3 regions of the Promicromonospora sp. NPDC019610 genome follow, and region 2 is predicted to be linked to each of the others. Evidence: predicted binding sites of a transcription regulator. Region 2 holds the regulator's gene; each other region holds the start of a gene.
What was found. The regulator LexA, encoded in region 2, represses DNA repair genes until DNA is damaged. The targets are predictions, from matches to a motif close to TCGAACANNTGTTCGA.
Positions count from the first base shown of each region.

Region 1: the regulator LexA is predicted to act here: its motif matches at 1,734-1,749, upstream of ruvA (Holliday junction branch migration protein RuvA).
Region 3: the regulator LexA is predicted to act here: its motif matches at 2,747-2,762, upstream of ACH45N_RS14805 (DUF222 domain-containing protein).

Region 1 covers NZ_JBIRXX010000002.1:1,565,321-1,569,734, forward strand. The annotation lists gene ruvB (Holliday junction branch migration DNA helicase RuvB) at 1-1,068, opposite strand, end outside; gene ruvA (Holliday junction branch migration protein RuvA) at 1,061-1,687, opposite strand; gene ruvC (crossover junction endodeoxyribonuclease RuvC) at 1,792-2,358, opposite strand; gene ACH45N_RS18640 (YebC/PmpR family DNA-binding transcriptional regulator) at 2,415-3,176, opposite strand; gene pdxT (pyridoxal 5'-phosphate synthase glutaminase subunit PdxT) at 3,245-3,880, opposite strand; gene ACH45N_RS18650 (hypothetical protein) at 3,921-4,370, opposite strand; gene ACH45N_RS18655 (hypothetical protein) at 4,414-4,414, opposite strand, start outside.
Region 2 covers NZ_JBIRXX010000001.1:2,341,387-2,345,800, forward strand. The annotation lists gene ACH45N_RS10425 (ATP-dependent DNA helicase) at 1-801, shown strand, start outside; gene ACH45N_RS10430 (L-lactate dehydrogenase) at 811-1,800, shown strand; gene lexA (transcriptional repressor LexA) at 1,873-2,688, opposite strand; gene ACH45N_RS10440 (LysM peptidoglycan-binding domain-containing protein) at 2,880-3,371, shown strand; gene nrdR (transcriptional regulator NrdR) at 3,534-4,016, shown strand; gene ACH45N_RS10450 (DUF5302 domain-containing protein) at 4,144-4,371, shown strand.
Region 3 covers NZ_JBIRXX010000002.1:708,938-713,351, reverse strand. The annotation lists gene ACH45N_RS14815 (MFS transporter) at 1-794, shown strand, start outside; gene ACH45N_RS14810 (DUF222 domain-containing protein) at 887-2,095, opposite strand; gene ACH45N_RS14805 (DUF222 domain-containing protein) at 2,059-2,694, opposite strand; gene ACH45N_RS14800 (iron chaperone) at 2,945-3,301, shown strand; gene ACH45N_RS14795 (YrdB family protein) at 3,376-3,753, opposite strand; gene ACH45N_RS14790 (sigma-70 family RNA polymerase sigma factor) at 3,945-4,414, shown strand, end outside.

The DNA of each region.
Region 1 (4,414 bases), on a different contig from region 2:
GGTCGCGGGGCCGGTCGTCGTCCCGGCCGTGCTGCCGGTCGCCTGCGGGGGCGGCGTGAGGCCCAGGTGCTCCCACGCGGCGAGGGTCGCGACGCGGCCGCGCGGGGTGCGCCCGACCAGTCCCTCGCGCACGAGGTAGGGCTCGGCGACGGTCTCGACGGTCTCGGCCTCCTCCCCCACGGTCATGGCGAGCGTGGACAGGCCCACGGGTCCGCCGCCGAACCGGGTGCACAGGGCGGTGAGCACGGCGCGGTCGAGCCGGTCGAGGCCGATGAGGTCGACCTCGTAGACCTCCAGGGCGGCCCGGGCGGCGTTCAGGTCGAGCCGGCCGTCGCCGCGCACCTGGGCCCAGTCGCGCACGCGGCGCAGCAGCCGGTTCGCGATGCGGGGCGTGCCACGGGAGCGGCCGGCGATCTCGTGCGCGGCGGCGTGGTCGAGGTGCACGCCGAGCAGGCCGGCGGAGCGCAGGATGACCCGCTCCAGCTCCTGGGGCGAGTAGTAGTCCATGTGCCCGGTGAACCCGAAGCGGTCGCGCAGCGGGGCGGGCAGCAGGCCGGAACGCGTGGTGGCGCCGACCACGGTGAACCGCGGCAGCGCGAGCGGGATCGCGGACGCCCCGGCGCCCTTGCCGACCACGACGTCGACCCGGAAGTCCTCCATGGCGACGTAGAGCAGCTCCTCGGCGGGACGCGCGAGGCGGTGGATCTCGTCGATGAACAGCACGTCGCCCTCCTCCAGGGAGGACAGGACGGCGGCGAGGTCGCCCGCGTGCTGGATGGCGGGCCCGCTGGTCAGGCGCAGGTGCGACTCGAGCTCGCCCGCGATGATCATGGCCAGCGTCGTCTTGCCGAGGCCGGGCGGGCCGGACAGGAGCACGTGGTCGGGCGGGTTGCCGCGCGCCATCGCGGCCTGCAGCACCAGGGAGAGCTGGTCGCGCACCACGCGCTGGCCCACGAAGTCGTCGAGCCGCTTGGGGCGCAGCGCGGCCTCGGCGGCCCGCTCGATCTCGTCGGCGCTCGGGGCGACGATGCGGCCGCCGCCCTCCGTCTCGGTCGAGACGTCAGCCACGGTGGCCTCCCAGCACACGCAAGGCCGCGCGCAGCGTCGAGGCGACCTCGTCGGCCGCCACGGTGTCGGCGCCCGCCTCGGCGAGCACCTTCGCCACGGCGTCGTCGGCCTGCTTGGCGGGCCAGCCCAGGCCCGCGAGGGCCTCCACGACTCGCTCGGAGTGGTCGGTGGCCCCAGCGGCGGCGCTGGGCGCGGGCTCCGCCACGCCGGTGCCGGACGGCGGCCCGAGCCGGTCGCCGAGCTCCAGCACGATGCGCTGGGCGCCCTTGCGGCCGATGCCCGGGACGCGGGTCAGCGCGGCGAGGTCCTCGCCGGCGACGGCACGGCGCAGGGCGTCCGGGGTGTGCACCGCGAGCATGGCGAGCGCCAGACGCGGCCCGACGCCGGAGACGGTCTGCACCACCTCGAACACGTCCCGCTCGTCGGGGTCGCCGAACCCGTACAGCGTCATCGAGTCCTCGCGGACCACCATGCTCGTGGCGACGCCGGCGGTCTCGCCGACGCGCAGCGCGGCCAGCGTGGCGGGCGTGGCGTGCACCAGGTAGCCGACGCCGCCGACGTCGACCACCGCGCGGTCCAGGCTCACGTAGGCCACGGTCCCCGTCAGCGAGGCGATCACGGGCTCCCCCTCCTTGCTGGATGTTCACTCGCCGGATGTTCCGGTATCGAACGTTCGTGCGAGGAGCCTAACAAGCGTGGGGTGCCCTCCGGGGAGGCACGCCGTCAGCGGCGGGGGTGCTGCTTGGCGGCCTGCTCGGCCGCGGCCCAGGCGCGCTGCGCGGGCGTGAGCTCGTGCCGGTCGCCGCCCTGCAGGGCCCCGGCGGGGCGCCACAGGTGGCAGACGGCGAGCGCGAGCGCGTCGGCGGCGTCGGCGGGCCGCGGGGCCTCGTCGAGGTCGAGGATGCGGGTGATCATCGTCGTCACCTGCGCCTTGTCGGCGCGCCCCGACCCGGTCACGGCCGCCTTGACCTCCGACGGGGTGTGCAGCGCGACGGGCACACCGCGGCGGGCCGCGGCCACCATGGCCAGGCCCGCCGCCTGGGCGGTCCCCATCACCGTGCCGACGTTGTGCTGCGCGAAGACGCGCTCGACCGCCACCACGTCGGGCACGTGCTCGTCGAGCCACGCGTCGAGGCCCTCCGCGATGCGTAGCAGTCGCAGGTCCGTGGACAGGTCCACGTCCGAGCGGATGACGCCGACGGCGACCATCCGGGCCCGCCGCCCGGGCAGCGAGTCGACGACGCCGACGCCGCACCTGGTCAGACCGGGATCAACACCGAGAACGCGCACGGAGAAACCCTCTCACGTGCGGTTCCGGCACCCGGGCGGACACGGCCGGGAGGTGCCTACTCCTCCTCGTCGAGCGCCGCCATGACCTCGTCGCTCGCGTCGAAGTTGGCGTAGACGTTCTGCACGTCGTCGCTGTCCTCCAGCGCGTCGATGAGGCGCATGATCTTGCGGGCACCCTCCACGTCCACCTCGACCTGCATGGAGGGGTGGAAGATCACGTCGGCCGAGTCGTACTCGATGCCGGCCTCCTGGATGGCCGTACGCACGGGCACCAGGTCGGTCGCCTCGGTGAGGACCTCGATGACCTCGCCCTGGTCGGTGACGTCCTCGGCGCCGGCGTCGAGAGCGGCGAGCATGACCTCGTCCTCGCCCACGCCGTCGGCCTTCGGCACCACGATCAGGCCCTTGCGGGAGAACAGGTACGACACCGAGCCCGGGTCGGCGAGGTTGCCGCCGTTGCGGGAGAACGCCAGGCGCACCTCGGAGGCCGCCCGGTTCTTGTTGTCGGTGAGGCACTCGACCAGGACGGCGATGCCGTTGGTGCCGTAGCCCTCGTACATGATCGTCTGGTAGTCGACGGCGTCGGCGCCCTCGCCCGAACCGCGCTTCAGCGCGCGGTCGATGTTGTCGTTCGGGACCGACGACTTCTTCGCCTTCTGGACCGCGTCGAACAGCGTCGGGTTACCGGCGAGGTCGCCGCCGCCCGTCCGCGCCGCGACCTCGATGTTCTTGATCAGCTTCGCGAAGAGTTTGCCGCGCTTGGCGTCGATCGCGGCCTTCTTGTGCTTGGTCGTGGCCCACTTGGAGTGACCTGACATGCCTCTACCTGACTCCTTGCATTTCGATGGCTCTTATCAATTGGCTGACGAACGGCGAGGGAACCCGCTCAGCCGCCCGCGACCATGCTGACGAACAGCCCGTGCACGCGCGCGTCCCCCGTGATCTCGGGGTGGAAGGCGGTGGCGAGCAGCGACCCCTGCCGTGCTGCGACAATCCTACCGGCGGCCGCCACAGGACGGCCCTGCGTATCCACAGCCGGGATGCGGGACAGCACCTCGACCTCAGGCCCGGCCTCCTCGATCCACGGGGCACGGATGAACGCGGTGCGCACCGGGCCGCCGTCGTCGACGTCGGAGATCCCTGCGAAGTCGAGGTCGGTCTCGAACGAGTCGACCTGCCGGCCGAACGCGTTGCGCCGCACGACGACGTCCATGCCGCCGACGGTCTGCTGGTCGGCGGTCCCGTCCAGGATCCGGTCGGCGAGCAGGATCATGCCCGCGCACGAGCCGTACACCGGCAGGCCCTCCTTGATCCGGGCCTGCAGCAGGTCGCGGAGCTCGAAGATGCGCAGCAGCTTGTCGATCGTCGTGGACTCGCCGCCGGGCAGCACGAGCCCGTCGACCGCGGCCAGCTCCCCCGGACGGCGCACGGTCACGCCGTGCGCGCCGACGGACTCGAGGGCGGCCAGGTGCTCGCGGACGTCACCCTGCAGGGCCAGGACGCCGATGGTCGGGTTGCTCACAACCGTCCATCTTACGGCGGCGGCCTGCCTGGCAGGGACGTCAGGGGGTGCACTCCAGCGTGAGTCCCGGCGGCAGGACGACGACGCCCGCCTGGACCGTCTCGGTCGCGACGGGCGCGGTCCAGGCCGTGCCGGGCAGCGAGCCCGTCACCTCGACCGTCAGGGTGCCGTCGGCCAAGCCGCCGAAGAGCTGCTCCAGGACCGTCTGGTCGATCACGACGGCCCGGGTCGTCCCGTTGTCCGTGACCGCCACCGGCTCGTCGTTGATCGTCGCGGTGTAGTCGAGCGCACGGGGCGCGCTGACCTCCGGCCACGTCACCTGCGCCGTCTCGAACAGCTGACCGTCGGTATCGGTGCAGACCGTGTCCGCGGCCGGCAGGACGCCGGCAGTGATCGGGCCTCCTGGACCGGCGGCGAGCCCGCCGTCGGCCCAGAAGGCCCATGCGGCGCCGCCGCCCACGCACAGGGCGAGCGTGGTCAGTGCCACCACGACGGCACGGTGAGCCAGTCCCCGCCCCGCGGGCCGGCGCCGGT
Region 2 (4,414 bases):
CCGCTGCACGTGGCCGGCCTGATCCGCACGCACCTGCTGGGCGAGTCGACGGGGGTCTTCACCTCGGCGACGCTGGCGCTGGGCGGCACCTTCGACGCCGTCGCCGGCACGCTCGGCCTCAACGGAGCGGACGCCCCGCCGTGGCAGGGCCTCGACGCCGGCAGCCCGTTCGACTACCCCAAGCAGGGCATCCTCTACATCGCGCGGCACCTGCCCGCTCCCGGCCGCGAGCCGACCACGGAGGCGCAGCTCGACGAGATCGCCGAGCTCATCACCGCTGCCGGCGGCCGCACGCTCGGGCTGTTCTCGTCGCGGCGCGCCGCGAACGCCGCGGCGGAGGCGATGCGGGAGCGCCTGGACTTCCCGATCCTGGCGCAGGGTGACGACCAGCTCCCCACCCTCGTGCGTGAGTTCGCCGAGGACCCTGCCACGTGCCTGTTCGGCACGCTGTCCCTGTGGCAGGGCGTCGACGTGCCGGGGCCGTCCAACCAGCTCGTGCTCATCGACCGCATCCCGTTCCCGCGCCCCGACGACCCGGTCAAGGCGGCGCGCGCCCGCGCCGTCGAGCAGGCGGGCGGCAACGGGTTCATGGCGGTCTCGGCGCAGCACGCGGCGCTCCTGCTCGCGCAGGGCGCGGGACGCCTGGTGCGCAGCATGGACGACCGGGGCGTCGTGGCGGTCCTCGACCCACGGCTCGCGACGGCGCGGTACGCGTCGTTCCTCACCCGGTCGATGCCCGGGTTCTGGCCCACCACCGACCCGAAGCTGGTCCGCGCCGCGCTCGCCAGGCTCGACACATAGCCTGAGGGCATGGCAGCCCCTTCGGACGTCACCGCAGCCCAGCCCGCCGGGTCCCGCACCACCAAGATCGCCGTGGTGGGTGCGGGGGCCGTGGGATCGACGCTCGCCTTCGCGGCGCTCACTCGCGGCTCGGCCCGCACCATCGCCCTGCTCGACATCGACCGGCAGAAGGTCGACGCCGAGGTGCTCGACCTGCAGCACGGGCTGATGTTCACGTCGCAGGCGCACGTGATCGGCTCGGACGACCCGGCGGTGTGCGAGGGGGCCGACGTCGTAGTGGTCACGGCGGGCGCCAAGCAGAAACCGGGACAGAGCCGCGTCGACCTCGCGGAGGCGACGATCGGGCTGATGCGCACCATCCTGCCGGGCCTGGTCGAGGTGGCGCCCGACGCGACCTACCTCATGGTGACCAACCCCGTGGACGTGGTGACCTACGCGGCGCTCAAGATCTCGGGGCTGCCGCGCGAGCGGCTCTTCGGCAGCGGCACCGTGCTCGACTCGTCGCGGCTCCGCGTCGTGCTCGCGGAACGGTGCGGGGTCGCCGTCGGGAACGTGCACGCCTACATCGCCGGCGAGCACGGCGACTCGGAGATCGCGCTGTGGAGCTCCGCGTCGATCGGCGGCGTGCCGCTGCTCGACTGGGTGCCGGTCGGCGGCGCCGCGCCCCTGGACGCCGCGGTGCGCGCGGAGGTGCACCGCGAGGTGGTCGACTCGGCCTACCGGATCATCGCGGGCAAGGGCGCCACGAACTACGCCGTGGGCCTGGCCGCGACCCGCATCATCGAGGCGGTGCTCAAGGACGAGCGCCGGATCATGCCGGTGTCCTCGCTGCTGGACGACTACCACGGCATCAGCGACGTGTGCCTGTCGGTGCCGTCCCTCGTGGACCGGCGGGGTGTCACGAGCACCGTGCAGGTGCCGATGTCGGACGACGAGCTGGCCGGGCTGCGCGCGTCGGCCGACAGCGTGCGCGCGGTGCAGCGGCGTTTCGGGTTCTAGCAGCAACGGCACAGGCCCGACCACCGTGAGCCGGTGGTCGGGCCTGTGCTCGTCTCGAAGCCTGTCGAGACCTCAGAGGCTGCGCAGCACCGCGACGACACGACCCAGGATCTGCGCCTCGTCACCCGGGATGGGCTCGTAGGCCGGGTTCTGCGGCAGCAGCAGCACGTGCCCGTCGGTCTGCTTGAAGGTCTTGACCGTGGCCTCGCCGTCGATCATGGCGGCGACGATCTCGCCCTGCTCGGCCACGTTCTGGCGGCGCACCACGACCCAGTCCCCGTCGCAGATCGCGGCGTCGACCATCGAGTCGCCCGCGACCTTGAGGAGGAACAGCTCGCCGTCACCGACGAGCTGGCGGGGGAGCGGGAAGACGTCCTCGACGACCTGCTCGGCGAGGATCGGGCCACCGGCCGCGATGCGACCGACGAGCGGCACGTACGACGGCGGCGGGGTGCTCGCGTCGTCCGGCACCGAACCGCCCCAGTGGACCTGGCCGCTGCGCCGCGGCTCGGGCCAGTGGATCTCGCCGCGCGTCGGCTTCTCGACCTGCTCGGCCAGGGGCTCGACGAGCTCCATGGCGCGCGGCCGGTTGGGGTCGCGGCGCAGGAAGCCCTTCTTCTCCAGCATCTGGAGCTGGTGCTTGACGCTCGACGGGCTGGCCAGCCCGACGGCCTCGCCGATCTCACGCATCGACGGCGGGTATCCGCGCGTCTCGAACGACTGCCGAATCGTGTCCAGCACAAGGCGCTGCCGCTCGGTGAGGCGGTCTGCCGGCGAGATCGCGTGCACGTCGGCGACCGCCCCGTCGCCCGGCGCGTCCAACGTGGCGACACCCGAGAGTGCCGTGTCGACGGCTCTCGTGTCGCTGGTCCCGTCCCGTCCCGTCATGCCCGTGCCCCTCCCGTTCCGACAAATGTTCTCCTGTGCGCTGCCCACTCTAGATCACAAATGTGCTCGGCTCAAACGAATGTTCGAGCGCGTCTCGACTTCTACGGTGTCCCGTGCTACACAATGGTACGAGCGTTCGACGAACGTGTGTATGACGGACAAGAGTTCGAGTCACCTTACGAGGAGGGGCCATGGGGGACGTGATCCCGCTGCGGCAGTACACCCCGGCGTACGGGCCGGCGTATGCGACGGTGTCCGGATCGGGCGCGGCCCGGGCCTATCGGCCGGGACCGGCGTACACCCCGGGCCGGGTGCCCGCGCCGCCCCGGCCCCGTCCCGCTCACTCGTACACGCCCCGCGGCCCGCGCACGGTCGCCGACCGGCTCGGTCTCGCCGGGCTGCGGCTCACCCGGCGCGGCCGCTTCGTGCTGGTGCTGCTGGCGATGCTCGTGGTCGCCCCGATGGCCACGTGGGGAGCGACCGCCGTGGCGAGCTCGCCGGGCGAACCCACGGAGGTCCGGGTGCACGCCGTGCAGCCGGGGGAGACGCTCTGGGGCTTCGCCGAGCAGATCGCGAAGCCCGGGGAGGACGTGCGGCAGGCGGTCGCGCGCCTGCAGGACCTCAACGAGATGACGTCGGGCACCGTGCGGGTCGGCGAGCTCCTCCTGCTCCCGAAGGACTGACCGGAAGGCCCTCGAAAAGTGGCCGGACGCCCCGACGAAGTGGACGGAGGCCACGATTCGCCGTCAAATGTTGCGGCGATGTTGCATGGGGGTGGTTTGCCCGCTTACGGTCGGGGCGCGACCGGATGTCTCCGGTCCGTGGCCGACCACGCAGGAGTCAGCATGCACTGCCCGTTCTGTCGCCACGCCGACTCGCGCGTGGTGGACTCGCGGACCGCCGACGACGGCCTGTCGATCCGGCGCAGGCGGCAGTGCCCGAACTGCAACCGGCGGTTCACGACCGTCGAGACGGCGAGCCTGTCGGTGGTCAAGCGTTCCGGCGCGACCGAGCCGTTCAGCCGCGACAAGGTCGCCGCCGGGGTGCGCAAGGCCTGCCAGGGCCGCCCCGTCAGCGACGACGACCTGGCGATCCTGGCGCAGCGGGTCGAGGAGACCCTCCGGAGCAACGGCAGCGCGGAGATCGACGCGTACGAGGTGGGCCTCGCGATCCTCGGCCCCCTGCGCGAGCTCGACGAGGTGGCCTACCTCCGGTTCGCGAGCGTCTACCAGTCGTTCGACTCGCTCGAGGACTTCGAGAGCGCCATCACGTCCCTGCGGGCGGAGCGCGCCGAGCGTGCCGCGGAGCGGGCTGCCGCGCAGGCGTAGCGGGCCGAGCGGGGCGCGCGTCGAGCCGGGGCTGAAAAGCGATTGGCACCGTGGCGCGCGGTGGTGCAGGCTGGGCCCGACGACGGACCCGATCGAGGGACCCCCGAAACAGGAGGAGGTGATCGGTGTGACGGACGAGAAGCCTGGTGCCGAGGAGGCGGTGGCTCAGGACGCTGAGGCGCCCAAGGCCGCGACCGCGCCGAGCGTGGACGCGAAGGCGCGGTTCAAGGAGGCGCTGGACCGGAAGAACGCCGCACGCGGCCGTACCGCCGCAGGCGATGTGAACACGGGCTCGGTGCACGGTTCGGAGACGACCGGCCCCGTGCAGAAGATGTTCCGCCGCAAGTCCGGCTGAGCCTGCTCGACCGAGGCCGCCGACCGGGTATCAGACCTGGTCG
Region 3 (4,414 bases), on a different contig from region 2:
TCACCGTCCCGGCTGCGATCCTGATGCGCCCCGGGCTGACGGCGGCGCAGGGCGCGGGTCGGGGGTCCGACGACGAGCGTGCGCCGGACCACGGCGGCGTCGCCGAGGCTCCCGCCGGCGCCGGCCCGTCCTCCGACGTCGGGCACGCCGATCGACCGCTGCGGCACGTGCTGCGCCTGGCCCTGTCCGTCCTGCGTGCCGGACGCGGGCTGCCCGCCGTCGTGTCGGTGCGGGCACTGGTGTCGGCGGCGTTCACGGGTGCCGAGGTGCTGCTGCCGCTCCTCCTGGTGCACGAGCGGCACCTGAGCCCCGGCGGCGCCGGGCTGATCCTGACGGTCGGGGCGCTGGGCTGGTCCGCGGCGTCGTGGGTGCGCGGGCGCAACCTGCTGCGCCTCAGCCACGCCGGGTACGTGCGGCTGGGCGGCGGCCTGCTCGCCCTCGGGATGGTCGGCGCGGCGATGCTCGTGCTCCCGGACGTGCCGGCCGGGGTCGGCATGGCGTTCTGGGTGCTCTCGGGCAGCGGGATGGGTCTGGTGTACCCGACGCTGTCGGTCCTCACGCTGGAGCTGGCGCCGCCGCACGAGCAGGGCTCGGCGTCGTCCGCCCTGCAGGTGGCCGACGCCGTCGCGGCCGCCGTCGCGTCGTCCGCGACCGGCGCCCTGCTCTGGACCCTGTACGACGTCGCCGGGCTGCCCGCCTACGCCGTCGTGCTGGGGCTCACGGGGCTGCTGGCGGCGGCCGCGCTCGCGCTCGCGGGCAGGACCCGCGTCGCAGTTCCGCAGGCCGTGCCGTGAATCGGCAGCGGCGCGCTCCTGGCCCGCGGCGCCGGTGATCGAGCCACGGCCGCTGGTGGTGACAGCGGCCGTGGCCGTGGAGGTCGTGGGCATCATGCGGCGGTGGCTGGTGGCGTGGCGGTGGCTGGTGGTGCGGCGGGTGGGTCGATGGGTTCGGGGACTCGGATGCGGTGACCCCGCGGATCAGTGAAGACCCACCCCGTCTCGACCAGCGCACCCGCGGCGTTCCCGGGGGTGGGCTTGCCCGCCCAGGACATGGTGATCCCGCGGGCGTCGACGAGCTGGTGGTGGAACCAGCACAACAATGCACTGTTGGCTACCGACGTGCCACCACCCTGGGCCCAGTGCGTCACCGCATGATGAACCTCGCACCGCGACGGCGGCTGATCACACCCCGGGAACACACAATGCCCATCCCGAGCGATCACCCCACGCCGCATCTGCCCCGACACCGTCCGCTGCGCACGACCGACGTCCAGCACCGCGCCGTCCGCACCGAACACCACCCGGGTGACCGCACTGTCACACGCCAACCGGCGCAACAAGCCCCGCGGGATCCGACCACCGGACTCCGTGAACACCCCACCACCTGCACCCAACAGGCCAGGACCAGGACCCGCACCGGGCCCAGCACCCACGCTGGTGAGGTCGCCGGGCGGTCCCGATGCACCAGCACCACCGACACCACCACCACCCGACACACCACCACCCGGCACACCAGAACCCGGCACGCCGGTGCTCGACGCTCCCGGGCGCGACCCGCCCAACCCCGCCACGACCACGTTCGATCCACCCACCGTTGCTGCGCCCGACCGGCCCGGGACGGCCTGCCCGCAGGTCAGGCACAACCCCGCACGCGTACGAGTGACCTGAGCGACCAGCTCCGACCACGACACTGTCACGTTCAGATGCGGCGCGATCGCCGCGCCCGGAGACACAGCGTTCATGTCCAGGGTCAGACGGGCCAGGTCCGCCAGACCCTGCGCACGACGCTGCCCTGGGGTGCGGTCGTCCCCCGCGGCCGGGGCACCGACCAGCGCCGTGACCGCCGCCGTCAGCAGCAGACCGTGCTCATCGGTCAAGAACCCCGCGACATGAAACCCACCCAACGTCTTGGACACGTCCAAGAACTCACCCCGGGCCGCCTTGTCATCGTCGACGTCGTCCGTGTCCGGGTCCGTCACCGTCGCGAACCGGCGCGCCACCACCCGGAACTGATCCGCGTTCAACACCGGCGCCTCACGCAGCACCAGGGCCTCCCCCGTCACCAGGGTCCCCGCGGCGATCGCCTCAGCCAGCACCTGCGTGAACCGGTCGCGGTGTGGGTACCGTCAGGGTCGTCAGCCGGGTCCGGCAGATCCACAGCGACCATGTCCACGAACACCTCCGGCGTCGTCACCTCCCCCGTGCGGGTCTCGACCAACCACGCCAACGCGTCCTGCCGGGTCCGGCTCGTCGGCGCGACCTCCGCCATCACCCGCGCATGGTCCACACCCAGAGTGCCCGCGACCAGACGCTCACGCGTCCCCGGGAGAGCCTGCGCCAACCGACGCGCCGTCGTCACATCCTTCCGCGCCGTAGACGCCGAGACACCCTCGCGCAACCGCAACCACGACGCGAACGTGCGCGACATGCCACCGCTACGCCAGGAACCGTCGTCCTCGATCCGCGGCAACACCGTGAACCGCACACCCTCCAGGCGAGCGGTCACCTTACGGATCCTCGTATGGGCCTGCATCAACCGGGTGATCGTCGGAGCGCCCCAACCCTCCAGGACCTCCGGAGCGACCAGACCCGCCAGCTCCCCCACCGCGGCCTCGATCCGGTCCAACACCTGCTCCAACGACGCCACGCCACCCGCACCCGCTAAGGGCGCACCCTCAAAGCCCGTTCCCTCCATCGAGTCCACCGATGCCACCCCCTGCCCTCGTTGTCCGCCTGACACCATTATCTCGAACATTTATACGCACCGCGAGGTGCACTTGTAATCTGTGGATAACTCTTCATCAAGCCCGGCGCGGCATACGCTGGCCCGAGAGCCACGCTGCAGAGGCTCGTCACCACTCAGCAGAAGGGACCGGACCCGGTGAGAACAAACTCAGGATCCGCTTGCCCCCGCGGAACCCGCCCGACCTCGCGAGGCTGTGCTCATGGGTGAGTTCACCGAGTACATCGCCGGCCTCGACGGGCCGGCCAAGGACGCCGTCGAGCACGTGCGGGCGCGGGCGCTGGAGCTCGTGCCGGACGCCGAGGAGGGCATGAGCTACGGCATGGCCGCCCTGCGCTACCGGGGCAGCCCGCTGGTCTCGGCGCGTGCCACCGCGAAGCACATCGGGCTGCACCCATTCAGCCCGCCCGCGATCGACGCGCTCGCGCCCGACCTGACCGACTTCTCGACGTCGAAGGGCACCGTGCGGTTCACACCGGACCAGCCGCTGCCGGACGACGTCCTGGACCGCCTCGTGCTGTTCCGCCGCGACGAGATCGACGCCATGCGGTCACGCTGAGCGGTCGCGTCGAGCCGTCACGTCGCGCCGCCGCCCCCTCCGGGGGTCGCACTCAGCGCCCCGGCGCCCACGCCTCAGCTGGCCCGGCGCGGCCCGGGGTCGCGCTCGGGCTCCAGCACGCTGCGCTGGTTGCGGGTCAGCCACAGCACCAACCGGTCGACCGCCCACACGGCCGCGAGCGCCACGCCGGCGGAGGAGGCTCCCGCGCGCCAGCACAGGTACCCGACGCCGCCGAAGAGGGCCGCCTCCAGGACGACCTGTGCCCATGCCGGGATAGACACGGGTGCCTTCGGCGAGAGGAATGACGCCCAGAGGGCGATCACGACGGCCGGCGCGAGGAGGACGGCGGCGACGCGCCATGCGCCGTCGGCGAGGTTCCAGGCGGCGTAGCCCGCGCCCGCGGCGAGTGCGAGCTCGAGCAGGAAGCGCACGACAAGCGCAGTTGTTCTCACGCGCGCCAGCGTACGCACCCTGTGACCAGGGCTCACGCGTCGTCCCGACGTCTGCCCTGTCCCCGTCCCCGTCCCTGCTCCTGCCCCTGTTGTCCCCGTCGCGGCTCCTACTCCTGCCCCTGTCCGGCGCGGAGGTGTCACGTCTGCCGCCCCCGTACCGTCAGAGGGGTATGACGCGAGAGCATGTCCGCATGACCGAGCCCCCGACCTCGCCGTCCGCCGCGACAACCGGCACGACGCCGCCCGACACCGCGTCCGACACCGCTCCAGGGACCGGCACCTACCTGGACGACGCCGCGCTCGGCCGGCTGCGGCCGCTCTCGTTCGCCGTCGCCTACCGGATGCTGGGCAGCGTGGCCGAGGCCGAGGACGTGGTGCAGGAGGCGCTGACGCGCGTCGCGCAGGCGCCCGACGTGCGCAACCCCGACGCCTTCGTCACCACGGTGACCACGCGCATAGCCATCGACGTGCTGCGTTCGGCGCGGGTGCGGCGGGAGCAGTACGTGGGCGAGTGGCTCCCGGAGCCGCTGGTCGGTCCTGTCCCGTCGCTACCGGTTGCGATGGCGACGCCGGCGCCCGACGTCGCGCGGCACGCCGAGCTCGCCGACGACCTCTCCACCGCGTTCCTGGTGCTGCTGGAGACCCTCACGCCGTCCGAGCG